DNA from 4 places in the Rhizobium sp. P1_C7 genome. Region 2 is predicted to be linked to each of the others. Evidence: predicted binding sites of a transcription regulator. Region 2 holds the regulator's gene; each other region holds the start of a gene.
The links. Region 2 encodes LexA, which represses DNA repair genes until DNA is damaged. Its sites were predicted from a motif close to TGTTCNNNNTGTGTTCNG; they were not measured.

Region 1: AC1D2R_RS11765 (metallopeptidase family protein) is a predicted target of LexA. The motif match lies at 5,835-5,852, and genes of this name have one in related genera.
Region 3: dnaE (DNA polymerase III subunit alpha) is a predicted target of LexA. The motif match lies at 4,747-4,764, and genes of this name have one in related genera.
Region 4: AC1D2R_RS11495 (helicase-related protein) is a predicted target of LexA. The motif match lies at 3,590-3,607, and genes of this name have one in related genera.

Annotation. Positions count from the first base shown of each region.
Region 1 is NZ_JBFUAL010000006.1:219,595-227,097, forward strand. It holds gene AC1D2R_RS11725 (phosphatase PAP2 family protein) at 1-86, opposite strand, end outside; gene leuB (3-isopropylmalate dehydrogenase) at 211-1,323, opposite strand; gene AC1D2R_RS11735 (pyridoxal-phosphate dependent enzyme) at 1,501-2,433, shown strand; gene leuD (3-isopropylmalate dehydratase small subunit) at 2,498-3,106, opposite strand; gene AC1D2R_RS11745 (VOC family protein) at 3,238-3,666, opposite strand; gene AC1D2R_RS11750 (hypothetical protein) at 3,783-4,025, opposite strand; gene AC1D2R_RS11755 (HpcH/HpaI aldolase/citrate lyase family protein) at 4,138-5,046, shown strand; gene AC1D2R_RS11760 (DUF1737 domain-containing protein) at 5,058-5,264, shown strand; gene AC1D2R_RS11765 (metallopeptidase family protein) at 5,274-5,711, opposite strand; partial or broken gene AC1D2R_RS11770 (hypothetical protein) at 5,869-6,736, shown strand; gene AC1D2R_RS11775 (Y-family DNA polymerase) at 6,636-7,503, shown strand, end outside.
Region 2 is NZ_JBFUAL010000002.1:30,567-38,069, forward strand. It holds gene lpxA (acyl-ACP--UDP-N-acetylglucosamine O-acyltransferase) at 1-35, shown strand, start outside; gene AC1D2R_RS03220 (LpxI family protein) at 39-920, shown strand; gene lpxB (lipid-A-disaccharide synthase) at 917-2,098, shown strand; gene gltA (citrate synthase) at 2,146-3,435, opposite strand; gene AC1D2R_RS03235 (hypothetical protein) at 3,770-4,054, opposite strand; gene AC1D2R_RS03240 (hypothetical protein) at 4,416-4,550, shown strand; gene lexA (transcriptional repressor LexA) at 4,767-5,489, opposite strand; gene AC1D2R_RS03250 (VOC family protein) at 5,690-6,574, shown strand; gene kdsA (3-deoxy-8-phosphooctulonate synthase) at 6,571-7,413, shown strand.
Region 3 is NZ_JBFUAL010000022.1:80,595-88,097, reverse strand. It holds gene AC1D2R_RS26365 (L,D-transpeptidase family protein) at 1-1,029, shown strand, start outside; gene dnaE (DNA polymerase III subunit alpha) at 1,033-4,524, opposite strand; gene AC1D2R_RS26355 (hypothetical protein) at 4,829-5,410, shown strand; partial or broken gene AC1D2R_RS26350 (DUF5680 domain-containing protein) at 5,437-5,885, shown strand; gene AC1D2R_RS26345 (ABC transporter ATP-binding protein) at 5,901-6,584, opposite strand; gene AC1D2R_RS26340 (lipoprotein-releasing ABC transporter permease subunit) at 6,599-7,503, opposite strand, start outside.
Region 4 is NZ_JBFUAL010000006.1:164,654-172,156, reverse strand. It holds gene AC1D2R_RS11500 (RNA-binding S4 domain-containing protein) at 1-373, opposite strand, end outside; gene AC1D2R_RS11495 (helicase-related protein) at 377-3,442, opposite strand; gene AC1D2R_RS11490 (DUF3309 family protein) at 4,094-4,249, shown strand; gene AC1D2R_RS11485 (YMGG-like glycine zipper-containing protein) at 4,278-4,535, shown strand; gene efp (elongation factor P) at 4,707-5,276, opposite strand; gene epmA (EF-P lysine aminoacylase EpmA) at 5,428-6,492, shown strand; gene AC1D2R_RS11470 (lysine-2,3-aminomutase-like protein) at 6,489-7,503, shown strand, end outside.

The sequences.
Region 1 (7,503 bases), on a different contig from region 2:
ACCCGTCGATGGATCGTGCGCCTCGCCTGGTAGCGATTGCGCATGAAGGTCCAGAAATTGGTCTTTCGATCGACAGCTTCGCTCATGCCTCTCCTGCTGGTTTTCAATCCGATGCAGGAATGGACATAGGCGCGACAGCCGATTGCTTCAATGCAAAGGCCCTTCGCATCCGGCGATGCGGAGGGCCAGAAACCTGTTTCACGTGAAATATCAGATAGAAAGTGCCTTGAACTCGGAAAGGATCGCTTCGCCCATCTCGACGGTCCCAACCTTCGTGGCACCCTCGGCCATGATGTCGGCGGTACGAATGCCCTTGTCGAGCACGTTTGCGATAGCGCTTTCCAGATTGTCGGCTTCCGTCACGAGATTGAAGGAGTAGCGCAAGCACATGGCAAAGGAGGCGATCATCGCGATCGGATTGGCAACGCCCTTGCCGGCGATGTCAGGCGCCGAGCCGTGCACGGGCTCGTACAGCGCCTTGCGCTTGCCGGTCATCGCATCGGGTGCACCAAGTGAAGCGGACGGAAGCATGCCGAGCGAACCCGTCAGCATGGCGGCGACGTCGGAAAGCATGTCGCCGAAGAGATTGTCGGTGACGATGACGTCGAACTGCTTGGGCTGGCGAACGAGCTGCATGCCGCCGGCATCCGCCAGCATATGCTCGAGCTGGACGTCGGAATACTTTGCCTTGTGTATTTCGGTGACGACCTGATTCCAGAGCACGCCCGACTTCATGACATTGCGCTTTTCCATCGAGCAGACGCGATTGCCGCGGGTGCGTGCCATTTCAAAGGCGACGCCGGCAATACGCTCGATTTCGTAGGTGTCATAGACCTGAGTATCGATACCACGCTTCTGGCCGTTGCCGAGATCGATGATCTCCTTCGGCTCACCGAAGTAGACGCCGCCCGTGAGCTCGCGGATGATGAGGATATCGAGCCCCTCGACCAGCTCCGGCTTCAGCGAGGAAGCAGCTGCCAGCGCCGGGTAGCATATGGCAGGGCGCAGGTTCGCAAACAGCTCCAGGTCCTTGCGCAGGCGCAGGAGGCCGGCTTCCGGCCGAACCTCATAGGGAACGCTATCCCACTTCGGGCCGCCGACAGCACCGAAAAGAACCGCGTCGGCGGCGAGCGCCTTCTGCATGTCGGTTTCGGAGATCGCGGCACCGTGCGCGTCATAGGCGCTACCACCGACAAGACCCTCGTCGGTGACGAAGCCGGCATTGTTTACTTCATTCATATAGGCGATGATCTTGCGGACCTCGCCCATGGCCTCGGGACCGATGCCGTCGCCCGGCAGCAGGAAAAGATTGCGCGCTGTCATGAAACCCTCCGCAGAAAAACAAGTTGCGGCTTATTAGCCCTCGGGAAACGGCATATCAAGCGAACAACGGCCGATTCGGTACGGTTTGCGACCACCAGGCGTTCAATATACGTGAGTTGACCGCAGGACGCGCGCGGGTAACAAGGAATTACCGTGACCGCTATCTGGATGTCGTCAATGCCCGCTGCCCCTCTCCATCTCGACACGCCGCTCTTTCGCACCACCGCAAGCTATAGCGCCAGCAACAGGCCGCTTTGGCTGAAGCTCGATGCCCTGCAGCCGGCAGGAAGTTTCAAGCTGCGCGGCGTCGGCAGGCTCTGTCAGCACGAGGTCGAGAACGGCGCCCGGGAGATCTTCTGCGCCTCCGGCGGCAATGCTGGCATCGCCGCCGCCCATGCCGGACGCGCCCTTGGCGTGCCGGTCACGATCGTCGTGCCGGAAACGACCTCCGAGGAGGTTCGCCAGTCGATCGAAGCGACGGGGGCGGCGGTTCTCGTGCATGGATCCGTCTTCGATGAGACGAACGCCTACGCGATCAAGCTCGCCGATGCCCGAAAGGCCGCCTACGTGCACCCCTTCGATCATCCGCTCCTCTGGGAAGGCCACGGCACGCTGATCGACGAAGTGGTGGCGAAGGGTGCCGGCTTTGACTGTGTCATCGCCAGCGTCGGCGGCGGCGGCTTGCTCGCTGGGATTGTCGCCGGGCTCAAGAAAAATGGCCTCTCTCACGTGCCTGTTATCGCCGTCGAGACCGAAGGCGCTGCATCATTCCATGCCAGCATCGCGGCAGGCGATCGCATCACCCTCCCGGCCATCACCTCGATCGCCAATTCGCTCGGCGCGCGCCAGGTTGCGCAGCACGTATTCGATTTGCCGAAGCATCACCCGGTCGAAAGCCTGACAGTCACAGATGCGGAAGCAGTCGCAGCCTGCCTGAAATTTGCCGATGCCTATCGCATCCTGGTAGAGCCCGCCTGCGGCGCTGCGTTGGCGGTGGCCGATGCCCATCCCGACATTCTCGAACGCTTCAACAATCCGCTGATCGAAGTCTGCGGTGGCATCGGCGTTTCGCTGGAGAAGCTGAAGATGTGGAAGGAACGGCTGCTCTAAAAGCCGGGCCAAGAAAAAAGCCGGGCGAAAACCCGGCTTTGACAATGCGATGCAGAACGACCGCTTATGCCGCCCAAGGATGCGATGAGGCGTTCGACTTTTCGAAGCTGTCGATCGACTTGCCCTTTTCCAGCGTCAGGCCGATGTCATCGAGACCATTCAACAGGCAGTGGCGCCTGAACGCGTCGAGATCGAACTTGATCGAGCCGCCGTCCGGACCGGTGATTTCGAGGTTTTCGAGATCGATCGTCAGGATCGCGTTGGAGCCGCGCGAAGCGTCGTCCATAAGCTTGTCGAGGTTTTCCTGGCTGACCATGATCGGCAGGATACCGTTCTTGAAACAGTTATTGTAGAAAATGTCGGCAAAGCTCGTCGAGATGACGCAGCGGATGCCGAAATCGAGAAGTGCCCACGGTGCGTGCTCTCTCGAGGAGCCGCAGCCGAAATTATCGCCGGCAACGAGGATCTTGGCGTTCTGATAGGCGGGCTTGTTGAGCACGAAATCCTGGTTCGGAGATCCGTCTTCATTGTAGCGAGCTTCCGCGAAGAGGCCCTTGCCGAGGCCGGTGCGCTTGATCGTCTTCAGGTAGTCCTTCGGGATGATCATGTCGGTGTCGATGTTGACGACCGGCAGGGGGGCGGCAACGCCCGTCAGCTTTACGAATTTATCCATGGCCTGGCCTCCAATTCAGCAGACATAATTTTGTTGTTCAGCGTTTAGTGCAGTTTCCCGCCGAAATGAAGGAAAATTTGCATGAAGCGGCCAGTCACGCTCGAATTCGACGCGGCCGGCCGCCCTCGAAGTTATCTCGCCCTAACTGGCGCGTTGATCGCCCAGCTGACGCCGAACGGATCGCGAAGCTGACCATAACGATCGCCCCAAAACATCAGTTCAACAGGCATGACGACTTCGGCCCCAGCGGCAACGGCACGATCCCACCAGAAATCGATGTCTTCAACGACGAGCTGCAGTGTGAAGCCCTGATGCTTCTCGAAGGGATGGCCGTGCTCGGGATAGGCATCGCTCAGCATGAGCGAGCTGCCGTTCACATAAAGGTGGACATGCATCGTCCGTCCGTTTTCATCGACAGGAACGACGAATGCTTCTTCCGCGCCGAAGGCGCGTTTGTAAAATTCCGCAGCCTTCACAGCGCCATCGACGGTGACGTAGGGCAACAAGCCGTTTCTGACCGGTGGCAGCGTCATTGAGCTGGTTTGCGTTTGGGTATCCATGCTGGTCCTCCATTCGTTTGATTTTTGAAGCAGGCGAAAGCCTTGCCGCTTCAAAGACGCATGGGTAGCAATCGAGCCGACAGCATCGGAAAATTTAACTGCAGATACAACGAAGATCAGAGATCGATGATCGTGCCGCGTCCGTCATTCCAGATGCGCATGTTGGCGCCGGAATGGGGCCTGCTCTGTGCCTTGGCACGGACCGGTGCCGGTTTCATCTTCAGCGAAAGCGCGCGGCCCACCATGAGCACCGTGAGAATGCCGCCGACAGCGAGCGTCACCGAAAAGGTGAGGAACGCTAAAGCGATAAAGACGGTGACGCCTGAGAGCATAAGGAAGATGGAACGGATATTCTGCATGTGCGTAGACCTTTCTTCGGAAAGGAATGTGGTCCTTCGTTCCCTTCTCTGCAAGGTAAGCATGGCTTTTTGTTGGCTTGCCACTTGATCCAAAGCTTGGCACACATTCGTGATGAGCCAAAATCCACTGACCCGTTCCATGAATCTGCGCCGCTCGGTGCTGAGTGTTCCCGCCGTCAATCTCCGCGCTCTGGAAAAAACCCGTGTGCTGGACTGCGACGCCGTAATCTTCGATCTGGAAGATTCGGTTGCGCCCGAAAAAAAGTCGGAAGCAAGGGAAAACCTGAAGGCCCTCTTCTCCGGCAAGCCGCTTGAGGGCAAAGAGCGCATCATCCGCGTCAATGCGATTTCCTCCACGTTTGGCCGGGCCGACATTGAGCTGATATTGGCGCTGGAACCCGATGCCGTGTTGTTGCCGAAGGTGGACGAACCGCAGGATGTCATGTCGGTCAGCGATCTTCTCACCGATGCCGATGCGCCCGAAAACCTGCGCATCTGGGCGATGATCGAGACACCGCGCGGCATCCTGAACGCCGCAGCAATCGCCGAAGCAGGACGAACCGCCGGCTCCAGGCTCGACTGCTTCGTCGTCGGCCTCAACGACCTGCGCAAGGAAACTGGCGTATTGCCGCAGCCCGGCCGCACCTATCTCGTGCCGTGGCTGATGCAGGTCATCATTGCCGTACGCGCTTACGGTCTCGACGCGATCGACAGCGTCTTCAACGATTTCAGGGATGCGGATGCCTTCGACGCCGAATGCACCCAGGCCCGCGCCATGGGCTTCGACGGCAAGATGCTGATCCATCCCGCGCAGATCGAGGCCGCCAACAACCATTTCGGGCCGGACGAGGCGGCGATTGCCGAGGCAAACGCTGTTATCGCCGCCTTTGCTGATCCGGCAGCCGAAGGTCTTAACGTCATCAATGCCAATGGCCGGATGATCGAGCGGCTGCATCTTGTCCAGGCTGAAAGTCTGGTTCATAAAGCCCGTCTGATTGCAGAACGACAACCGCCGAAGTGAAAGACGATTTTATGAAGCTTTACCGCCTTCTGACCGGCCAGGACGACGCCGCGTTCTGCCACCGCGTGACAGATTCCCTCAATAAGGGCTGGGCGCTGCAGGGCTCGCCGTCGCTGACCTTCAACGCGCAGACAGGTCAAGTGATTGCCGCACAGGCGATCGTCAAGGACGTCGAAGGCAAGGACTATCATCCGGATATGAAACTGTCTGAGCAGTAAGCCTGGCGCTTAACGCTCAGCCGCCTCTTCGGCACTTTCCTCGATCCGTTCCATATCGTCGTCACTCAGGCCGAAATGGTGACCGATCTCGTGGATCAGGACGTGCGTGATGATATCGCCGAGCGTCTCGTCATTTTCAGCCCAGTAGTCCAGGATCGGCCGTCGATAGAGGCGGATTCGGTTGGGCAATTCGCCGGTTTCCATGGTGAAGCGCTCCGAAATGCCGCGGCCTTCGAAGAGGCCGAGCAGATCGAACGGCGTTTCCAGCGCCATGTCCTCGAACACGTCGTCATCAGGAAAATCCTCGATCTCGATCGTAAGGTTGGCAGTCAATGCACGGAACTCTTCCGGCAGATGGCTATAGGCCTCCATCGCCAAGGACTCAAAAGTACGGATCGTCGGCGCGTGGCGGTCCTGCCAATCATCGCTTTGGTCTACGCGGGCCATAAGAATTCCCTTCCTTTCGGCCCATATAGAACCTTTGGACTCGATTTTCGAGAGCGGAATCAAGGACAGGAATAAATTCACAGGAAATGGCTGTTGACTCTTCGGCCGAGCTCTGGAATCCATAAGAACATAACAGGAACACAAGAATGTGGAGTGGATGGCAAAACCGGCCGTGACGCGCGAGCGGCTTTTTGCGCTCCGCGAAACCATTGCAAAGCTTGAAGGAGAGCCCGCGCCTGCCTTGGCGGCAGAGGAAAGTCAGGCCTTGACTGAGCACAACTTTGCTGGAGAAGGAGGCGGAAATGCGCTGCGTCTTCCGCTCGGAATACCCGCGCTCGATGAAGCCACGGATGGCGGCGTGCCGCTGGATGGCTCACCGAGGTTCGCACGCATTTGCTGCGCAATGCAGCCGCAGGCAGCGGCTTCGTGCTGGCACTGGCCCCCATGGCGCAGTGGCAGGACGAAGAGAGCAGGCGCGTTTCTCTGCCGATAATTTGGATCTCTGACACCGTTTCCTCGATGGAGGCGGGGCCACCCTATGCCGTGGGACGCGCTGTGGCTGGCAGAAACCGCCGTCGAAAGCGGTGTATTTCCAGCAGGCAATCCGAAGCTCGGCCTGGGGTAAAGCGGGGCGCCTGAACCTGAGAGCAAAGGCTTCCAGGCGTCCGCTTTTCCTGTTGCGTCACGCTGGAGGGGAGGAGGCGAGCAGCGCCTTCTTCCGTTTTCTTGCCGAGCCCGCGCCCGCCCAGGCGCGGCCCTTGCCGGATGGTTCGATGCTGGGCGGCAGCGTCGATAGCCCGGTCTTTCGCCTTACCCTGGAGAAGAGCCGCAATCCGGCTCCCCTCTCCCTCTTTCTGGAATGGAACCCCCATGACCGCCGGTTTTTCCCTGTCCGCCAATCAGCCGACACTCGCTTTCCAGACGATCGCGCAACGCATTCTGGCGCTCAATTTCCCGCATCTTGCGACCGACAGGATTGCCAGAAAGAGATGGGGACTTTCCTGGCGTTCGCGCGGTCGTCCTGACGCACCACCGATCGCCTGCTGCGCTCGCCTCAACAATGCCATGCGGTTAACGGCGCTCGACGAGGCGGCAGAAGCGGTCGGCCTGAAGAAGAACCTCGGTGTCGCCGAAGCCCGCGCCATTTATCCGACTATCGATGTGATCGAGGAGGACCCCGCTGCCGACCGGCGCTTCCTCGAGGGGCTCGCCGACTGGTGCGACCGCTATACGCCGCTGGTTGCGCTCGACGGGAAGGACGGCCTGTTTCTGGACATTACCGGCTGCGCCCATCTGTTCGGCGGCGAAAGGGCGCTCCTCAACGATATCCTCTCCAGGCTCTTGCAGATGGGACTGGATGTACGCTGTGCCATTTCTTCATCTCCCGGATTGTCATGGGCTGTGAGCCGGTTTGGCCAAGGCGGGGTTATCCCCGCGGATCAGGCGGAAATGGTTCTTGCACCGCTTCCGGTCGCTTCGCTCCGCCTTTCTGACGAAACGGTCGGTTCTCTGACAAAGATGGGATTGAAATATGTCGGCGATCTGCTGGGCGCACCGCGCGCGTCCCTTGCCCGCCGCTTCGGAGCCGGCCTGCTCCTGCGGCTGGACCAGGCCCTCGGCACGGATGAGGAACCGGTATCGCCACGCCTGCCGGTCGCAAGCCTCTCGGCTGAACGGCGCCTGATCGAGCCGATCAGAGCGAAAGAGGACATCCTGGCGCTCACCGGCCAGATCGCCACTTCTTTGAAGCCTTCGCTCGAGGCCCGAGGCGCCGGAGGCCGAGTCTTCGAAC
Region 2 (7,503 bases):
CTCTTTCCTCTCCGACCAGGGGACAGAAAGGGTGAGTTTTGTCTCTGGTCAGCGATAAGGCGAAAGGCCGCCTGGCAATTATCGCAGGTAGCGGCTTCCTGCCCTCCTATGTCGCCGCGGCGGCGCAGAGCGCGGGCGAGAATCCTCTCATCATAGCGCTAACGAATGAAACGGATCGCTCCTGGGATGGTTTCGAGCACGTTGTCGTCGGCGTGGGGGACTTCGCAGCTATCGACCATTTGCTCGAGGTCAACCGTATCGAGCGTGTTGTAATGTCGGGTGGCGTCAGACGTCGCCCAGAATGGCGCGAGGTCCGTCCGACGCTGAAGACATTGGCCAAGGTTCCTTCCATCGTTCGTACTCTGATGTCTGGTGGCGACGACACCGTACTGCGCATGGTGATCAAGCTGATCGAGAAAGACGGTCGCCGGGTCATCGGGGCGCAAGAAATCGCGCCGGACCTGCTGGCGACTGTGGGGCCGCTCGGTGCCGTTGTGCCGAATGCAGACGACCTGAAGGACATCGCAAAGGCTGGTGAGGCAGCCGATACCCTCGGACGACTCGATGTCGGCCAAGGTGCCGTTTCAGTCGGCGGACGCATCGTCGCGCTCGAGGGCGTGGAAGGCACGGACAGCATGCTGGAACGCGTCGCGGGTCTGCGCGCCGGAGGTCGAATTTCCCAGCGCCGCCGCGGCGTTCTGGTGAAGCTCTGCAAGCCCCAGCAGGATATCCGCGCCGATTTGCCCTCCATCGGAATTTCCACGGTCGAGAATGCCCGTAAGGCGGGGCTCGCGGGTGTCGCCGTTGACGCGGGACGCTCGTTGATCCTCGATCGGGCGGCTGTAATCGCAGCCGCCAACGAGGCCGGTATCTTCGTCTGCGGCCTGGATCGCGGATTGCCTTCCTGGGGACTTGAATGAGTGCTCGCACGTTGAAGGTTGCAATCATAGCCGGTGAGGTCTCGGGCGACCTGCTCGCCGCCGATCTCATCGCAGGCATGAAGCGTCAATATGCGGGTCCGGTGGAAGTGATCGGCGTTGGCGGCGAGGGGATGGAGGCGCAGGGTTTGCGGTCGCTGTTCGAGTTTTCCGAATTGTCGATCATGGGCATCACTCAGGTTCTTAGCAACCTGCCCAACCTTGTCCGTCGCATTCGCCAGACGGCCGCCGCGATCATTGCCGCGAGACCGGACGTCCTGGTGATCGTCGACAGCCCGGACTTCACCCACCGTGTCGCCAAGCGGGTGCGCGCAGCGTTGCCTGATCTGCCCGTGGTGAACTACGTATGCCCGAGCGTGTGGGCCTGGAAGGAATACCGGGCGCAGCGCATGCTACCTTATGTCGACCACGTGCTCGCCGTGCTTCCGTTTGAACCGGAAATCATGAGGACTCTCGGTGGACCGCCGACGACCTATGTCGGTCATCGTCTGACGGCCGAACCGGCGCTTCTGGAAGCGCGGCGCCGCAGGGCCGAGACAAAACCACGCAGCGCTATCGATCGAAAGACGATCATGCTGCTGCCGGGCTCTCGCACCTCCGAAATAACCAAGCTGCTGCCCTATTTCGGCGATGCCGTCAGCGAACTTGCAGGACGCAACTGCGAGACGCGCTTCGTCTTGCCCACGACGTCGCGCAGGGAGGCACTGGTTCGCCAAATGGTCAAGGATTGGGCGATAAAGCCTGATATCGTCACCGGAGCGGATGCGAAATGGCAGGCATTTGCCGAAGCCGATGCGGCCATGGCTGCCTCCGGCACGGTCATCCTTGAGCTGGGGCTGACTGGGGTTCCCTGCGTCTCTGCCTACAAGACTGACTGGATCATCAAGCTGCTGACAGGACGCATCAAGATCTGGACTGCAGCCATCCCCAACCTGATCGCCGACTACGCCGTTGTCCCCGAATACCTCAACGAGGTCGTGCGCGGCGCAAGTTTCACACGGTGGATGGAGAAGCTATCCTCCGATACCCTCCCGCGCAGGGCAATGATGGAAGGCTACGATCTCGTCTGGGAGCGGATGCGAACAGAAAAGCCGCCGGGCGACCACGCCGCCGAGATCGTTCTGGACGTACTTCGAAAGAAGAAACCCGGCCATTTCTGACCGGGTTTTTTGTTGGCTTATGATGCCGAGTGACGCCTTTCGGCCGACTAGCGCTTGGAAACCGGGACGTAGTCGCGCTGCGGCTCACCGATGTAGAGCTGGCGTGGGCGGCCGATGCGCTGCTGGGGATCCTCGATCATTTCGTTCCACTGGGCGATCCAGCCGACGGTGCGGGCAAGAGCGAAGAGGACTGTGAACATGGTCGTGGGGAAGCCTAGAGCCTTCAGGGTGATGCCGGAGTAGAAGTCGATGTTCGGATAGAGCTTCTTCTCGATGAAGTAGGAATCCGTAAGCGCAATGCGCTCCAGTTCCATCGCCACGTCGAGCAGCGGATCGTCCTTGATGCCGAGTTCGCCGAGAACTTCGTGTGTCGTTTTCTGCATGATCTTGGCGCGCGGATCGTAGTTTTTGTAGACGCGGTGACCGAAGCCCATCAGGCGGAACGGATCATTCTTGTCCTTGGCGCGGGCGATATATTCCGGAATACGATCGACCGAGCCGATTTCGGTCAACATGTTGAGTGCTGCTTCGTTAGCGCCGCCGTGAGCCGGACCCCAGAGGCAGGCAATGCCGGCCGCGATGCACGCGAATGGGTTAGCGCCCGAAGAGCCGGCGAGGCGTACGGTGGAGGTCGACGCGTTCTGCTCGTGGTCGGCGTGCAGGATGAAGATACGGTCCATGGCGCGGGCAAGCACCGGATTGACGACATACTCTTCGCATGGAACGGCAAAACACATGCGCAGGAAGTTCGATGCGTAGTCGAGATCGTTTTTCGGATAAACGAAGGGCTGGCCGACATGGTACTTGAAGGCCATTGCAGCGAGCGTCGGCATCTTGGCGATCATGCGCAGGCTGGCAACCATGCGCTGATGCGGATCTGTGATGTCGGTCGAGTCATGATAGAAGGCCGACAGGGCGCCGACACAGCCGCACATGACAGCCATCGGATGCGCATCGCGGCGGAAGCCGGTGAAGAAACGCGACATCTGCTCGTGCACCATTGTGTGGTGCGTAACGCGATAGTCGAAATCCTTTTTCTGTGCAGCGGTCGGCAGTTCGCCATAAAGCAGCAGGTAGCAAACCTCGAGAAAGTCGCCGTGCTCGGCCAGTTGCTCGATCGGATAACCGCGATGGAGCAGGACGCCCTCGTCGCCGTCAATGTACGTGATTTTCGATTCACAAGACGCGGTCGAGGTGAAACCAGGATCATACGTGAAGGAAGCCGTGTTTTTGTAGAGGGCGCCGATATCGATGACGTCAGGGCCAATCGTGCCGCTTTTTACGGCGAGGTCGACCGACTTGTCACCAAGTTTCAGTGTTGCGCTTCGATCCGTCATTATGATCCTCCAAACTGGCGGGTGGCACCATAAAGGCGCCATAGGGTTAAGCGTCGTCAGCGATAGCTATATGATCGCGCGGTTAATGCCAAGTTCTCTTGATGCCATTTTGTGCATTGCAGTATTAACTTTTAAGCAGCGCAGCGATGCCCTTCGCGCATAGCGGAAGCCAATGATTATCCTCGTCTTTTCCGCGTTCCGATTTCTCTTCGGAATTCAATCGATTATTGTTGCGTGAAGCGTCCGAAGCTTGCATTCTGGTTGCGGATGAGGGCGGCGTCCGCGTGCAGGTGTATGCCGGTGTTGCAAACGATTGAAGCGGGTCGACAGCGTCTCAGGCGGCGCACGCGATCTTTATGCGCGCTCTTCCCCATGAAGGCGCCTGTGTCGTAAGGGTACGGTCCCGCGGCAGACGCCAATCGGCATCTCGCTGGACGACAAGAACCGAACGTGCCGCAGATATATTGCCGCCGGCCGCCTCGAGCGGGTCGAGGAATTCGGCCAGGGACGTTACTTCCTGATCTCGCAGGTCCTTCTCGGAGCCGGCGCATTCGTGGTTCACGTTCGAGGCCGCTGTGCCGCGGCTTGGGGTGTGCATCGCAGCTCTGCTGCTGGTCATTCTGGCGGCACGATCCGGCGCATGATCCTCAGGCGACCGCTCTCGCAGGCTTTCTGGTGGCGGTTTATGCGAGTTGCTGAGCGCCTACGGGCTGAAGGCGAACCTGATTGCCGTGCACTCATTTCGTTCGTTGTGTTACCGATGGGGGATGCTCGCCTTGCTGCTGGCGCCGTCCCGGCTCGACGTGCGCTGCCGTGGAAGGTAGCCGGGGTCGGTCTGGACGTGGTCATTGCCATCGCCAAGATGGTGTTGGGATGGGGCGGTACGGTGGACATGGCGCGCCTCCCTGAATGGCGGTTTCCTGCTGACGCGATTTCGCGGTCTCGGCAACCACTAGCCGGCGTGCCGAAAAGGAAGACCGATGGAGAAGCCGCAGCAACAGCAGAAGGCCCGCAGCATGATGCGTCGCGTCGCCAACGCAGCCGAGGATGGTTTTGTCAGCCTGAACATGGCGTGTGGCGATCCACGACAGCGGCTATGTGGTCGCCACGCTTGAAAACGCCGCCTGCCTCGGCCCGCCTGCGACGGAGCCGATATCACAATCACACCGGTTCGTCTCCGCTCAGGATCGATGCTGCTGACGGGCGAAAGCCTGCGTGGTCGGGAGCCTTTGAAATACGCGTATTGACGACCAAGGGACGCCGATCGTCACCGCTGCATATGACCGGCTAGACTTGGCGCAGCGGTCGCTTCGCCGACAGAGCAATTCGGATCAATGATAACGCCGGATAAGGCCGACGAGCTTGCCCTGAACCTTGACGCGGTCCGGCCCGAATATGCGGGTCTCATAGGCGGGGTTCGCAGCTTCGAGCGCGATCGAGGCACCCTTCCGCCGAAAGCGCTTCAGTGTCGCCTCTTCGTCATCGACGAGCGCGACGACGATATCGCCTGGATTTGCGGTGCTGCCGTTGCGGATGATGACAGTGTCGCCGTCGAAGATACCGGCATCGATCATGGAGTCGCCCTTGACCTCCAGCGCGTAGTGTTCGCCGGAACCAAGCATGTCGGCTGGAACCACGATGTCATGGGTGTTGTTCTGGATTGCCGAAATCGGAACGCCGGCTGCGATGCGTCCCATGACAGGGACGGAAGCGGAATTGCCATTGTCGGAATTTGGAGCCGGCTTCGGTCCGGCGGGAGCAACAATCTGCGGCTTTCCGAGGCTGCCTTCGATGACGCTCGGCGAGAAGCCACGTCGCTGTTGAAGGCTCGGATTGTACGCTTCCGGGAGCTTGATCACTTCGAGTGCGCGGGCTCGATTGGGCAACCGGCGAATGAACCCCCGCTCTTCGAGCGCCGTGATCAGCCGGTGGATGCCCGATTTCGACGCCAGGTCGAGCGCATCCTTCATTTCGTCGAAGGAAGGGGGAACGCCGGACTCCTTCATTCGCTCGTGAATGAACAAAAGAAGTTCCTGTTGCTTGCGTGTGAGCATGGAAGTCAACCCCAGAGTCGTGAAACAAAGCCAGAACAGACACTATATGTTCCATATGTGTTCCGCAAGTGCCTAAATTTTCGTGAAACTTGGCCCGTATTTGTTGCGTTTTGCACTTCATTCGACCTATGCCGCTCACACCTCTTGCATTGTCACGAGAGCCAGCGCACACATTTGCGAATTTCGGAAGAGGATTTGCCATGAGTGAAGTCCATCCGCTCGACCATGTTGTCCTGCCTGTCGCCAATGTCGGTTTGGCGAGGGAACGCCTTGGCAAACTCGGCTTCACCGTGGCGGCCGATGCGCGGCACCCGTTTGGAACCGAAAACGCCTGCATTTTCTTCGCCGACAAAACATACCTCGAGCCGCTCGCCGTTGCGAGCGCGGAGGCCTATGAGGCGTCGATCAAGAGGGGTAACGTATTCACGGCGCGCGATCGCGCCTTTCGTTTCCGTTGCGGCGAGAACGGCCTCTCGGCGGTTGTTCTGGCGACGACGGATGCCGATCGCGACCACGCGCGTTTCCATGCCGACAGGATAAGCGGCGGCGACATGCTACAGTTTGAGCGTCCGATGAAGATGCCCGATGGTTACGAGACCACCGCGGCTTTCAGGCTCGCCTTTGCTGCGGACCTTCGTGCACCCGATTTTTTTATCTTCACCTGCCAGCGTATCAATGCGCTTCCCGCAGACCGCAAGACACTGGAAACGCATGCGAATGGGGTGATCGGGATCACCGAGATCGTGCTCGCCGCGCCGGACCCGAAGGCGTTCGGTCTGTTCCTGCGCTTTTCCTCTGCGGCGCCGTTGGTCCGGGACGAAGCGTTCGGTATCAGCCTTGCCACGCCAAATGTTCGGATCAGCATTCTTTCGCCGGATGGACTGAATGCCTATTTTGATCTTGCCGCGCCCGGCACCGATCGTGGCCTGCGCGGCGTCGCCATCGTGTTCAAGGTCGGCGATCTTGCCGTGACAGAAGCGCATTTGGCTGCTAACGGGATCACCTACACCCGCAAGAACAATCGAGTTCTGGTGAAGGCTGCGTCCGGGCAGGGCGCGCTCTTTGCCTTCGAGGAGAAACGATGAGCCAGACAAACTCCGAAGTCGCAATCGGCGAGGGTGCCGGCGCGGTTGTGTTTTCAAATAGCGGCAAGCTGTCGCTGATTGCCGGCCCCTGCCAGATGGAGAGCCGCGATCACGCGTTCATGATCGCCGGCGTCCTCAAGGAGCTGTGTGACAAGCTTGGCATCGGGCTCGTCTACAAATCCTCCTTCGACAAGGCGAACCGCACTTCGCTTTCGGCACAACGCGGCATCGGCCTGGAGACGGCGCTTGAAGTCTTCGCCGATCTCAAGAAGGAATACGGCTTTCCCGTTCTGACCGACATCCACACGGAAGAGCAGTGCACCGAAGTGTCGACCGTTGTCGATATTCTACAGATACCAGCTTTCCTCAGTCGCCAGACGGATCTTTTGGTCGCTGCCGCCAGGACCGGCCGCGCGATCAACGTCAAGAAAGGCCAGTTTCTGGCGCCATGGGATATGAAGAACGTACTCAACAAGCTGAATTCGACGGGCAATCCGAACATTCTGCTGTGCGAACGCGGCGCCTCCTTCGGCTACAACACGCTGGTCTCCGACATGCGTTCGCTGCCGATCATGGCGGCCATGGGCGCACCGGTGATTTTCGATGCGACCCATTCGGTCCAGCAGCCCGGCGGGCAGGGCGGCTCAAGCGGCGGCCAGCGAGAGTTCGTCGAAACGCTGGCTCGCGCGGCCGTTGCCGTCGGCGTTGCCGGCGTGTTCGTCGAGACGCATGAAGATCCTGACAACGCCCCTTCGGACGGTCCGAATATGGTGTTTCTCAAGGACATGCCGCGACTTCTTGAAAAGCTCCTGGCCTTCGACGCGATCGCCAAGAACTGACGTTCAAAAGACTGACATGATCATATAATAGGCCTCGCACGACGATCGTCATTGAGGACGCGCAAACCGCCATTGTATTTTGCGCATCTT
Region 3 (7,503 bases), on a different contig from region 2:
GTGATCGAGAAGCAGAAGTATCATGAATCCAACCTTTATTCGGCGGCGCCGATGCCGTTCATGCAGCGGCTGACCTGGTCAGGCATTGCCCTCCACGAGTCGAATTCCGTTCCACACTATCCAGCCTCGCACGGATGCGTGCGGATCCCCGGCGCATTCGCAAAACAGCTCTACAGGATGACCGACATGGGTGTTCCTGTCATCATAACCGATGCGGAGGTGACACCAAGATCGATCGAGCATCCGGTGCTTTTTCATCCTGACGCGCCTGCGCCTGCGCCGCTGCTTTCTGACGCCGCGCTTCGGCCGGCCATCCGACAGTTGCCGGTCCAGGTGGCGATGAACGAAGTCGCGATGCCCACAAACAAGGTGCAGTCGGTCGTGGCGCCCGTCAACGCCGAGCCGATCCGGATCCTGATCACGCGCCGCACCCAGCACGACGCGATCATCGATCTGCAGGCCTATCTCAACGAACTCGGCTTTTCCGCCGGCGATCCCGACGGGTTTCTCGGGCCGGCTTCGGTTCAGGCGATCAGCGACTTCAAGGTCCAACATCCTCTTGATTCCGGCGCCGACAAGTCACTAATGAGTGATGCGCTATTGCGCGCCGTCTACGCTGCGGCAGGCAAGGGTGAGCCACCAAACGGCGTGATCATGGTCCGTCAGGGATTCAAGCCTGTCTTCAAGGCCCCTGTCACGATCGCCAATCCGAGCCTGGCACTCGGTACGCATTTCCTGACAGCACATAATGTCGACCTCGAAAACGGTACAGCGGACTGGCTGGGCGTCACGCTTGCCAACACGCTTTCCAGTCAGACGATGAAGCGATATGGCATTAGCAAACTTGAAAGCTCGATCATCAGCGGCACGCCGATCTCAAATGCCTTGAGCCGGATCGACATGCCCGACGAGACACGGCGGAAGATAGACGCCATGCTGACGCCTGGATCGACGATGACGATCTCCGACACCGGCCTCGGACACGAGACCGGCGAAGGCACCGACTTCATCACGGTCACCCAGCGCTGAGCGTCACACGAGCTCCACGTCGATGACGCCGGGTGCGGCGCGAAGGGCGGCGGCGATTTCCGGCGTGATGCGGTACTTCTGCGGTAGTTCGACCTCGACCTCGCGCTTGCCTTCTTCCTTGATGACGATAAAGGAAACGAGCCCATCGCCCTTGGCATTGAGGTGAGCTGCGACGGCGCGCAAAGGTCCTGAATCGCGTACATAGACACGCAGTGCCTTCTGCATCTGCAGCGACTTCTCCTCCAGAGACTGGATCGTCTGAATTCTGAGACCGATGCCTTCCGGGCGCTCCTCGCCCGTTGCGGTAATCACAAAGGATTTCCCGGATTCGAGCATGTCGCGATATTGATTGAGCATTTCGGAGAAGAGCACGGCTTCGAACTGGCCCGATGAATCGGAGAAAACGATGATCCCCATCTTGTTGCCGGTGCGGGTCTTGCGCTCCTGCTTGGAAATCACGGTTCCGGCGAGACGCGCGTTCGTTGCCCCCTGTTTCACCGCCGCCGAGAAGTCCGAGAAAGTTTGCACACGCATCTTCTGAAGGACGCTGTTGTATGAATCGAGCGGGTGGGCGGTGAGGTAGAAGCCTAGAACCTGGAATTCCTTGAGCAGCCTCTCGGAGGCGAGCCACGGCGAAAACGGCGGCAGCGAGATCTTTTCGGGGCCGGACGACAGAGCGCTGCCGAAGATATCCGACTGACCGCTCAGCTTGTTTTCCTGAGCACGCTGCGCATAGCCAAGGACACGGTCGAGACCGGCCGCAAGTTGCGCCCGATCGAGACCGAAGCAATCGAAGCCGCCGGCATAAATGAGGCTTTCCAGCACGCGACGGTTCACCTGACGGGGGTCGATGCGCAGGCAGAAATCCTCAAGGCTGGCAAACGGCGTATCGCCGCGAACCGAGACAATATGCTCGACCGCCGACTCGCCGACGCCCTTTAGCGCCGCCAGGGCGTAGTAGATGCGATCTTCGCCGGTTTGGAAATGGCGGAACGACGTCTGCACCGATGGGGCAATGACCTCGATGCCGAGGCGCTTGGAATCCTGTCGGAAATCGTTGACCTTTTCGGTGTTCGACATATCGAGCGTCATGGAGGCGGCGAGGAACTCCACGGGATAATGCGCCTTCATGTAGGCCGTCTGATAGGAAACGATGGCGTAGGCGGCGGCGTGCGACTTGTTGAAACCGTAGTTTGCGAACTTCGCCAGCAGTTCGAAGATGTTGTCAGCCTGCGGCTTCGAAACGCCATTCCTGATGGCGCCGTCAACGAAGCGCTCGCGCTGCTGATCCATCTCCGCTTTGATCTTCTTACCCATGGCGCGGCGCAGAAGGTCGGCTTCGCCGAGCGAATAGCCGGACAGGACCTGGGCGATCTGCATCACCTGTTCCTGATAAACGATGACGCCCTGTGTTTCCTTGAGCAGATAGTCGATGGTCGGATGAATCGACTCGATCTCCTCCTCGCCGTGCTTGCGCGCGTTGTAGGTCGGAATATTCTCCATCGGCCCCGGACGATAGAGCGCGACCAGGGCAATGATATCCTCGATGCAGTCGGGCTTCATGCCGATCAGCGCCTTGCGCATGCCGGCGCTTTCAACCTGGAACACGCCGACCGTTTCGCCACGCGACAGCATTTCGTAAGTTTTCTTGTCGTCGAGCGGGATCGCGGCAAGGTCGACGCTGATGCCGCGTTTGGCGACGAAATCGACCGCAACCTTCAAAACGGTCAGCGTCTTCAGGCCGAGAAAGTCGAACTTCACCAGACCTGCCTGCTCGACCCATTTCATGTTGAACTGGGTTACCGGCATGTCGGACCGCGGATCGCGGTACATGGGCACGAGCTTCGACAGCGGGCGGTCACCGATAACAATGCCGGCGGCATGGGTCGAGGCGTGGCGATAGAGTCCCTCGATCTTCTGGGCGATATCGAGTAGGCGCGCGACGACGGGCTCCTTCGAGGCCTCTTCCCGCAGCTTCGGCTCCTCCTCGATCGCCTTTGAGAGTGGCGTCGGATTGGCCGGATTGTTCGGGACGAGCTTGCAGATCTTGTCGACCTGCCCGTAGGGCATCTCGAGCACGCGGCCCACGTCGCGCAACGCCGCGCGGGCCTGCAGCGAACCGAAGGTGATGATCTGGGCCACCTGCTCGCGGCCGTACTTCTGCTGGACGTAACGGATCACCTCTTCGCGGCGATCCTGGCAGAAATCGATATCGAAGTCCGGCATCGAAACTCGCTCCGGATTGAGGAAACGTTCGAAGAGAAGGGAGAAGCGCAGTGGATCGACGTCGGTGATCGTCAAAGCATAGGCGACAAGCGATCCCGCACCCGAACCACGCCCCGGACCGACGGGGATATCATGCTGCTTCGCCCACTTGATGAAGTCAGCAACGATCAGGAAGTAGCCGGGGAACTTCATGCGCTCGATGACGCTCAACTCGAATTCAAGGCGTTCCCGGTAGTCTTTCTCTTCGTAGCCCGCCGACATGCCCAGCGTTTCAAGGCGCTTGTCCAGCCCCTCGACCGCCTGCCGGCGAAGTTCAAGTGCCTCCTCGCGCTCCGCCTCCTCCGGATCGGCGGTCGCGCCAGTAAAGCGCGGCAGGATGGGTTTGCGGGTCTTCAGGACGAAGGAGCATCGACGCGCAATCTCGAGCGTGTTTTCCAGAGCCTCGGGCAAATCGGCAAACAGCTTCACCATCTCGGCGCGGCTTTTCAGATAATGGTCCGGCGTCAGGCGGAAGCGGCTGTCGTCCGAGACGATCGCATTGTGAGCCACCGCCATCAGCGCGTCATGAGCGTCGTAGTCGTCGCGCGTGGGGAAGAAAGCCTCATTGGTCGCGACCAGCGGAAGATCATGCTCGTAGGCAAGCCCGATCACCCGCTGTTCATGACGCTTGTCATAGGTGCCGTGGCGCTGGAGCTCGACATAGAGCCTGTCGCCGAAATGCCGCTTCAATGACAGCAACCGCGCCTCGGCCTGGGCGCCGTGGCCATCCCTGAGCGCCATGTCGATCGGCCCGGTCGATGCGCCTGTCAGCACAATCAGCCCTTCTGTTCCGATCTCATCCAGCCAAGACGAGCGAATATGCACCGATTGTCCGCCGCCCTCGCCGCCCAGATAAGCCCGGCTGACAAGATCCACGAGCCGCTCGTAGCCGGCGTCCGTCGCCGACAGCAGCACGATCGACGGCAGTTTCACAAGCACCTGTTGGCCGCCGCGCCGATCCGTTTCGAGGCCGTCTTCCATATCGATGGAGACCTGACAGCCGATGATCGGCTGCAGACCATCGTCCATCGCCTTCTGTGCAAACTCCAAGGCGACGAAAAGGTTGTTGGTGTCGGTGATGGCAATCGCCGGCTGGCTGTCGCCTGATGCCTTATAGAGGATCTTCTTCAGCGGCAGCGCACCCTCAAGAAGCGAATAGGCCGAATGGACGCGCAGATGAACGAACCCCGGCGTTCCGCCGATGAAACCGTCCTGCTCCATACCCGCCATAACATGCCCTTCCAATCGCCCGAATGAATCGGGAGCATTGTCGGCTTTGTCAGCGATGGTGTCCAGAAGAAGTCCTGCAATCGGACCGCATGGCAGCCATGCGGTCCCCTGAATTCTACATTGCCATGCAGATCAGCGAGAAGCTGGCAACGAACATTGCGATGGAGGTGAATGCTGCGATATCACGGATCATATCAGTCATTTGGCTCTCCTGTGCTCTTATGTTCTTAGTTTGTTCTGATCCTGTTCTGTTGTCAACAGGAATCTTTTCGGCTCTTCTGGCGAAGTTGGAACGGAGAGAACCATGATTAAATTTGTCCTAACAGCCGTACTCAGCGCTGCTTCCGTTTCCGCCGCGGCCGAGCAGATCGATCCGGGCAAGATCATTGGCGGAGCGACGGGGGATTGGAATCACGATGGGGAGGCAGACCTCGCACTTCTGGTAGCGCCGCCGGCGCAAGGGGACGATATCGGCATCTATATTTATCTGAGGGACAAGGACCACGCGCTGCTGACGCTGGCGACACAGGCGCTTGGCAAGGTCTGGGGCAATGGAACCCTGGACGGCATGTTCGGTCAGGACCCGTCGATCGAGCCTTTGCCAAGCGGATCGCTGGCCGTGCACTCGCAGAATTCCGGGATCGGCCGCGATCGCTGGGAACAGACATTGACCCTCGCCTATCGTAACGAGCAGTTCGTCGTCGCGGGATATACGTTCAGCCACTATGACACGCTGGATACCAACGATACCGGCGCCTGCGATTACAACGTGCTGACGGGCAAAGTTACCAGGGATGGCAATGCTTCGAAAATTGATGCCAAGGCGATCTCCATCGCGGAGTGGGACGACGAAGTCGGGCAGAAAGCCTGCGGGCGTACCGATTGAGTTAAACGGCAGCCCGAGGAGTGCTCATGAATATCGAGGAGCGAGATTCGTTCATCGCTGAATCAAAGTCGCAGGCCTACGTTGCGGGCGGTGTCAGGCAAGCGTACAGCCGGACCGGTTCACGTCATCTGCTATAGGCGCGATCCCCGGCGCTATCGATAGCTATTTCGCCGGGACTGAGTTTTCCGGGCAAGAGGTCGTGTGGCTGGAGGAAGAGCCGGTTTGGATGATGAACCATTTCGGCCGGATCGTCCTACCAGAGCTGATCGATTCCTGCAGTGGGCACACCGTCATCACGGCGCGAATGTACGCTCAACATGGCCGCTTCCTGGGCGGGATGGAGTTCAGCCATCTGCTCGGACGGTATACCGATCGCAGCGACGGCGATTGCACACATTTTAGCGGCCCCGAGTTTATCGAGGTCGACGGAAAGGCGTATGAACTCGACTATCGGGGCGGCTTGATCATTCCCTGAGCGATGTCAAACGCCTTAGAAATCCACGACCTTGCCATCGGCGATCGTCACGCGACGATCCATGCGGCGTGCCAGCTCGTGATTGTGCGTCGCAATCAGTGCCGCAAGACCGGACTGACGCACCAGCGCTTCCAGTGCTTCGAAGACGTAGCTTGCCGTTTCCGGATCGAGGTTGCCTGTCGGCTCGTCGGCGAGCAGCAGGCTGGGCGCATTGGCGACGGCGCGGGCGATCGCCACACGCTGCTGCTCACCACCGGAAAGCTCGCCGGGGCGATGCGCACCGCGATGACCGATCCGCATATAGTCCAGCAGTTGCGCGGCCCGTTCCTTTGCCTCGCCGCGCGGCAAACCGGCGATCATCTGAGGCATCATGATATTTTCAATGGCCGAAAACTCTGGCAGCAGATGATGGAACTGGTAGACGAAGCCGATTTCGCCGCGACGGATCGCCGTGCGTTTGTCGTCGGACAGGCCGTTGCACGGGTGGCCGTTGATGCTGACCTCCCCGGCGTCGGGATGTTCCAGCAGACCGGCAAGATGCAGCAACGTCGACTTTCCCGTGCCGGACGGAGCGACGAGCGCGACAATCTCGCCGCTGTTCAGCGTGAAATCGGCTCCCTTGAGGATCGAGAGCACGGTCTCTCCCTGACCGTACTGGCGCTCGACGCCGGAAAGTTTGAGAACAGTATTCCGCTTCATGAAATGAGCATTCCTTATTCGTAGCGCAGGGCCTGGACAGGATCGAGTCTTGAGGCGCGCCAAGCCGGGAAAATCGTTGCGATGAAGGAGAGCGTCAGCGCCATGACCACCACCGAGATCGTTTCGCCGAGATTCATTTCAGCCGGCAACTGGCTGAGGAAGTAGAGCTGCGGGTCGAAAAGAACGGTTCCCGAGATCCAGGAGAAGAACTCCCGGATCTTTTCGATGTTGACGCACACGACGACGCCGAGCAGCACGCCTGCCAGCGTCCCGACGATGCCGATCGCTGCGCCGGTCATGAAGAAGATACGCATGATGGCCCCGGAACTCGCGCCCATTGTGCGCAGGATGGCTATATCGCTGCCCTTGTCCTTCACCAGCATTATCAGACCGGAAATGATGTTCAGCGCAGCTACGAGGACGATCAGCGTCAGGATCATGAACATGACGTTGCGCTCGACCTGAAGAGCCGAGAAAAAGGTCTGGTTGCGCTGGCGCCAATCGGTCACCGCAATCTGCCTTCCCGCCGCCGCTTCGACCTTGGGGCGCAGAGCATCGATGTCATCAGGATTGTCAACGAACAGCTCTATGGATTGAACCAGCCCTTCGGCGTTGAAATAGAGCTGGGCTTCCTCGAGCGGCATATAGATGATGGTCGCATCATATTCCGACATACCGATCTCGAAGATGCCGGAGACTTTGTAGGATTTGACGCGCGGGTTGATGCCCATCGGCGTTACGTCACCTTCAGGTGATATCAGGGTAATGTTGTCGCCGGCCTGAAGCCCCAGCTGGTCGGCCATGCGCGAGCCGATCAGAACGCCCTGCGCGGCCGCGAAGCCAACGAGATCGCCCGACTTGATATTATCCGAGACGGTTTTCACCTTCGATAGGTCTTCAGGACGGATACCGCGGACCA
Region 4 (7,503 bases), on a different contig from region 2:
CGCGCCGTTCCTTTTTCGTCGGTCGGCCCGCGCCCGCCGAGCGGGTAGCCTGGTCAAACGCGGTGAGGCGTTTTGTCTCATCCGGTGGCGGTGTCAGGTCTTCATAGAGGAGTCGCGCCTCCTCGAAGGGCCCGCGTCGCTCCCCAGCTGACTTAACGATCAGAACGACGTCGCGCCGGTCAAGCGAAAGCTCGACCTTGTCGCCGGGTTTGACCATCTGGCTTGGCTGCGCAACGCGCTCGCCGTTGATCCGCACATAACCGGACTGAATGTGGCTTTGTGCCAGCGAGCGCGACTTGACCATGCGCGTGAAGAACAGCCATTTGTCGATGCGCTGGCGCGAACCGCTTGATGGCTGTATCTCCCCGCCCATCGATTACTTCTTCATCTGCTCCTTCAAGGCAGCGAGCTTGGCGAACGGAGAATCCGGATCGATCGGCTTTTCCTTGCGCGGGGGCTTTGCCTCGAAGCGCAGCGGCTGCGAGCCGCCACGATTGTTGTTGCGGTCGTTACGGTCCTTGCGATCACCGCGATCCTGACGGTCGCCGCGCTGTTCGTTGCGGTCGCCGCGTCCCTGATTGGGCTTTCCGCCGTCCTTGCCGCGATGCTGGCGGTTGCCATCGCGGTTTTCCGCTCCCTCGCCGCCGCCCTGGCGACGATGTCCCTGGCCACGGTCCTGGCCCTGACGCTCCTGTCCCTGGGCCTGGCCGCCACGGCGATCACCATGACGAGGCTGGCGCTGGTTGTCGGTGCGGCCACCAAGACGCCAGAGCAGAACCGGCTTCGGCTCTTCAGCCTCCGCACCTTCAACGGCGACTGCTTCTGCGGCAACATTTTCGGACGCCGCTGCTGGCGCTTCGGCAGTTGTCTCTTCCGATGCGCTGTCGGCATCGTCGTGATCGGCCTTCTCGGCGCTTTCGTCGGCGATTGTCTCGGCAACTGCCGGGGCAGCGGACGCGTCCTGCGTGGAGAGGTGCGCTGTTGCCTCCTCCGCCTTCACGGCATCGGCGCGATAGCCGAGGCCCTTGAGGATTTCTTCCATGTCCTCGAGCGTGGCGCCGAGAATGGAAAGCATGGCAGTCGTCGTCGTGAAACGGCGGCCGTCATAGGCGCCTTCCGGACGATTCGGCTGACCAGGCTTCCACTGCAGGAGCGGCCGGATGATGTCGGCGAGACGCTCCAGAATGTCGATGCGAACAGCCCGTTTACCGAGAAACCGGAAACCTGCAAGCTTGTAGAACATCCGTTCGAAGCCAGGATCGGTGACGACGGAGGTCCGACCGGCCGCCAACACTGGGATGAGATCTCCATAGCCGGTCTTTTCGAGACCGTCGTTTTTCAAAGCCCAGAGCAGCGTGATGAGCTCAGCCGGCGCTGGCTTCAGGAGAGCCGGAACGAAGATGTGATAGGCGCCGAAGCGAACGCCGTAGCGGCGCATCGATGCACGGGCATCCTGATCGAGCGACTTGACCTCCTCCGTCACGTCGCGACGGAAGAGCACGCCAAGGTTCTCTACCAGCTGGAACGCGAGACCCTTTGCAAGGCCCTGCAGGTCTTCGGCGCGCGACAGGTCGTCAAGCGGCTTCAGGACCGTGCTGATGTGGTGGTTCACAAACCGCTCAACGCGCGCCGAAACATGGTCGCGCGCATTGCCCGTCAGCTGCTCGTCCGCAAGAAGGATGACGCGCGGGCGCATGATGTGATCACTACCCGTCAGGCGCGCAACCGGATCGCCCAGCCAACGGATCAAACCATCCGCGCTGATTGCCAGATCGGCATTGCCGGCTGCGTGAATACGCGCTGCGCGCGCCTCGAATTCAAGAGCAAGCGCCTTTTGCGAAGCAGTTTGAACCGCCTTGGCGTCCGGCCCGTCCGCTCCCGATACAGGCGTGAACCGGAATCCGGATAACTGCCCTACATGATGTCCTTCAACGAAGACATCGCCATTTACACTGATTTCAGCTTCCAGCATCGCATTCTCTCTCAGGCGCTTCATGAGCACAGATGTCCTGCGATCAACAAAGCGTTTCGTCAACCTTTCATGTAACGCATCGGACAATCGATCTTCGATTTCCCGCGTCTTTTCCTGCCAGTGTGTCGGATCGGCAAGCCAATTGGGCCGATTCGATACATAGGTCCACGTCCTTATCTGCGCGATTCGCGCCGAAAGCGTGTCAATCTCACCGTCCGTTCGATCGGCGCGGTGCACCTGTTCTGCAAGAAAGTTCTCATTCACCGTGCCATAGCGCACGAGATCGGAAAAGAGGGTGGAGATAAGATCCGCATGTTGTGCCGGTGTAATACGTCGATAGTCCGGCAGCGCGCATGCTTCCCACAGCTTTTCGACCCGCGCCGGCGTGTTGGCAAGATCAATGATCTCCGGATAGCGCGACAGCTGTTCAAGCGCCTGCTGGTCAACAGCCGGCAAAGCGCGCGTCAGTCCGGAAACGCGCGGACTGGTCTCAAGACTCGCCCGCAAAGTCTGGATGGACTTGAAATCGAGGTCCGTGGTCCGCCACTGCAGCACCTTGACGTTGTCGAACTGGTGGCCCTCGATGCGCTGGACGAGCTCTTCGTCGAAGGGTTCCACCTGGCCGGTGACGCCGAAGGTGCCATCGCGGAGATGACGGCCGGCGCGGCCGGCGATCTGGCCCAGCTCGGCGGGATTGAGATTGCGAAATTGATAGCCGTCGAACTTCCGATCCTGCGCAAAGGCGACATGATCGACATCGAGATTGAGGCCCATGCCGATGGCATCGGTTGCCACAAGATACTCGACGTCGCCTGCCTGGTAAAGCGCGACCTGCGCGTTGCGCGTACGGGGGCTCAGCGCCCCCAGTACAACTGCCGCGCCGCCGCGCTGCCGGCGGATCAGCTCGGCAATTGCGTAGACCTCGTCAGCCGAGAACGCAACGATTGCGGTGCGTTGGGGCAGCCGGGTGATCTTTTTCTGGCCGGCGTAAAACAGGTGGGAAAGGCGGGGCCGTTCGACGATGGTCACGCCCGGCAGGAGCTGCTGCAGGATCGGGCGCATCGTGCCGGCGCCGAGCAAAAGGGTTTCGTCGCGACCGCGCAGGTGCAGGATGCGGTCGGTGAAGATGTGGCCACGCTCCAGATCGCCTGCCAGCTGGACCTCGTCGATGGCGACGAAGGCGGCCTTCGTCTCGCGTGGCATTGCTTCAACGGTGCAGACCGAAAACCGTGCATTGGGAGGCGATATCTTCTCCTCGCCCGTGACCAGAGCGACGTTCTGCACGCCGACCTTCTCGACGACACGTGTGTAGACCTCGCGCGCGAGCAGACGCAATGGCAGGCCGATTACGCCGGTGCCGTGGGCGACCATGCGTTCGATGGCATAATGCGTCTTGCCGGTATTGGTTGGACCGAGCACCGCGGTCACGCCGCGCCCGCTCAGTATCATGGGCTGCGATGTCAGTGTCATTGTCCTGCAGATGAGGCGACCACCTCGGAATAAACTCAGCTCCTCACTGAAGCAGACCCACACATGGACAGCCGCTCGGCCAAACGCAAGGGCTGACATGTGGATTTCTGCTGCGCGAATAGCTTGCATATTACCTGTTTGGCGATTCAGAACAGTGCGAGAACGAATCAGAGACGAATCGCTGACTCCCGCTGATTCAGTGTTTGTTCACGGCTAACTATTGATTTTGAATCACTTTTTCGCACTAGATGCTGAATCTGAAGATTCACGCTTGGCGTGCGGACGTGCCTCAATTCTTGTTGGCGAGCACCTGCCGGGCCGTTTGTGTTTTTGGGGTACGGTGTTTGAACGAACCCGACGACCGGCTCCGCCAATGTGTCGATCAAAGGCGGAACAAACAGCAGACGAATCGGCGACTGCTTTGATTTCAGGGTTTGTTCACGGCAACATGTTGTAGACGATTGACTATTTAACCATAGGGGGCGGATGTCCCGGCAGGGCGTCAAACCCTGTTTCCCAGTCGGCCCTGTGAATTCGGGCCGTAGGCCGCAAAATGGCGCAATGAATCGAGCGGAATATGTCGGCGGAACAAAAATCTAATTTGCGTGTTTCTTCCTCATTCAAACTCGTAATGCGCTGAGGTCACCGGATATGCTTGGAACGATACTGCTTATTATCCTTATTCTGCTTTTGCTCGGGGCCCTACCAAATTGGGGTTATAGTCGGGGGTGGGGCTATGGACCTTCCGGTGGTTTGGGGCTAGTTCTCGTCATTATTATTATTCTTGTACTGATGGGCCGTATCTAACCGCCCGAAAAACCTGGGAGAAATTGTCATGATGAAGAAAATTGTTCTCATTGGTGCCTTGGTCGGTGCGCTCGCATCCTGCACGGCGACGGAACAGGGTACTGCGATTGGCGCAGGCAGCGGCGCTATCATCGGCGGGGCAGTCAGTCATAGCTGGGGCGGCGCGGCAATCGGCGCCGTGGCCGGTGGTCTTGCTGGCGCTCTTATCGGTCACTCGGTCGAACGCCGGGGTTACTGCGTGTATCGTGACCGGTACGGTCGTCGCTACGAAGCACGTTGCCCGTGAGACCATACAGGCAGTCGGCAGTGATAGCCGTCGGTGCCTTCATATGTGTAAATTAAATAAAGGCGTCGGTTATCCGGCGCCTTTTTTGAATCGTGCGCTTGCTAAGTACCTGCAAACAAAAAGGCCGCATCGAGAACGACGCGGCCTTAAGGTAACGGTATTTCCTCGAAATCAGTCTTTCGCACGCTCGACGTAGGAATTGTCTTCGGTGGCGATGACGACCCGCGTGCCAGCGTTGATGTGTGGCGGCACCAGAGTGCGTACGCCGTTCGACAGCATTGCAGGCTTGTAGGAAGATGATGCCGTCTGACCCTTGACGACCGGTTCGGTCTCGGAAATCTCGAGCGTCACGTGGCGCGGGAGTTCGAGAGCCAGCGCGATCCCTTCGTGCATCGAGAGAACGCAGGTCATGCCTTCCTGAAGATAGGCCTTCTGGTCGCCCATTGTCTCGACGTCGACCACGACCTGATCGTAGTTGACAGGGTTCATAAAGTGGAAGCCTTCGCCATCTTCATAGAGGAACTGGTGGTTGACGTCTTCTACGAAGGCGCGCTCGACCTGCTCGGTGGTGCGCCAACGCTCGGAGACCTTGACGCCATCGACGATGCGGCGCATGTCGACCTGGGTGACCGGTGTACCCTTGCCCGGGTGAAAGTTGTTGGCCGTCAGAACGACGTAAAGCTTGCCGTCCACATCGAGGACGTTGCCCTTGCGGACAGAAGAGGCGATGACCTTGACCATAAGACTTCCTTGTAACTCGGCTTTTGGCGTCGTAGAGGACTGTCGAAATAGCCCCGGAGACGCAATTAGTTGTTCTTTGGGGGCGCAACTAACCTAAAATCCGGCAAATAGCCAGCCCTCGCGTTGGCCGATGCGGCGAGGACAGCGTTGAATGAAACCCTCGATCACCAAAGCGTCTCCATGGTGGACGCCGAACGTCCATGCAGACCGCCGTCCATTCCTGATCGGACGAAATGCCGTCCAGGCGGCATTGCGCGGCTACTTCGCGCGCGAGGATTTCATCGAGGTGGATACGGCAACGCTGCAGATCTCGCCTGGCAATGAGACGCATCTTCACGCCTTCGCGACTGAGGCGCTGACCACGGATGGCCAGAAGGCGTCATTTTATCTGCATACGTCACCGGAATTCGCCTGCAAGAAGCTGCTCGCCGCCGGCGAGCAGCGCATCGCCTGTTTCTCGCACGTCTTTCGTAACCGCGAGCGCGGGCCGCTGCATCATCCGGAATTCACCATGCTGGAATGGTATCGTGCGGCGGAAAGCTATGAGAGTCTGATGATGGATTGCGTGCGCATCCTGGCTCTCGCCGCGGAGACGACAAAGGCCGCCACCTTCAGCTATCGAGGCAAAGTTTGCGACCCGTTCGCCGGTCCGGAGCGCATTGGCGTGGCCGAGGCGTTCAAGCGTCATGCGGGCATCGACCTCTTGGCGTCCGTGTCCGCCGACGGTTCCACGGATCGAGCGCACCTGGCAGCGGAGGTGAGGCGCGCGGGAATGCGCGTATCGGAGGACGACGGCTGGGCCGATCTTTTCAGTCGCGTTCTCGTCGAGAAGGTGGAACCGCATCTCGGCTTCGGACGTGTCACTATCCTGGACGAATATCCGGTATCGGAAGCTGCCCTGGCAAGGCCTTCAATGCATGATCCACGCGTGGCGGAGCGTTTCGAGGTCTATGCATGTGGCGTGGAATTGGCGAATGGCTTCGGCGAGTTGACCAATCCCATCGAGCAGCGGCGCCGCTTCGAGCTCGAAATGGCGGAAAAGGCGCGCGTATACGGCGAGACCTATCCGATTGACGAGGACTTCCTCGAGGCGCTCTCGATCATGCCCGAGGCGAGTGGCATCGCCTTAGGATTCGACCGTCTGGCGATGCTCTCGACAGGCGCATCGCGGATCGATCAGGTGCTCTGGACGCCGGTTGCGGAGTACGGACGATGAACATCGTCAAGCCGATCAAGACGCTGGCCGACCTGACAGACGCCGGACTGCTGACCGACAGTAATCGCGCGAGTCTGGAGGAGGTTGCAGCGCGCTATGCCGTTGCTCTTACGCCTTCGGTTTCGAAGCTCATCAATCGAGCCGACCCCGCGGATCCTATCGCCCGCCAGTTCGTTCCTGATGTGGCCGAACTTGTTGCTACGCCGGAAGAGCGCGCCGATCCGATCGGCGACCATGCGCATAGTCCGGTGGAAGGGATTGTGCACCGCTATCCCGATCGCGTGCTCTTGAAGGCGGTTCACGTCTGCCCCGTCTATTGCCGCTTCTGTTTCCGGCGCGAAATGGTCGGACCACAGGGCCTTGGAACGCTGGACGCGGGCGCCATGAAAGCCGCTTTCAATTATATACGGGACCATGACGAGATCTGGGAAGTCATTCTGACCGGAGGGGATCCGCTGGTGCTGTCGCCACGCCGTCTGGCGGAGATACTAGCCGAACTCGCGACCATCGACCACGTGAGGATCGTGCGGTTCCACACCCGTGTGCCCGTCGTCGATCCACAGAAGGTCGATGCGTCGTTAATCGACGCGCTGAAGGCGAGCGGCAAGACGGTTTACGTGGCCCTGCATTCCAATCACCCACGCGAACTGACAGCAGAAGCGCGCGCCGCCTGTGCCCGTTTGGTGGATGCAGGGATCGTCATGGTCAGCCAATCGGTTCTGCTCAAGGGCGTCAACGACGATCCCGCTGTTCTAGCGGATTTGATGAAGGCTTTCGTGGAGACGCGTGTGAAGCCTTACTATCTGCACCATCCGGATCTCGCTCCCGGTACCGGCCATTTCAGGCTGACGATCGAAGAGGGGCAGAAGATCGTCGCGGCATTGAGGGGTCGAATTTCAGGGCTTTGTCAACCAGCTTACATCCTCGACATACCGGGTGGCCACGGCAAGGCGGTGATCGGCGAGCAGGCGATACGGGAATTGGACAAGGGGTGCTACTCGGTTTCCGACT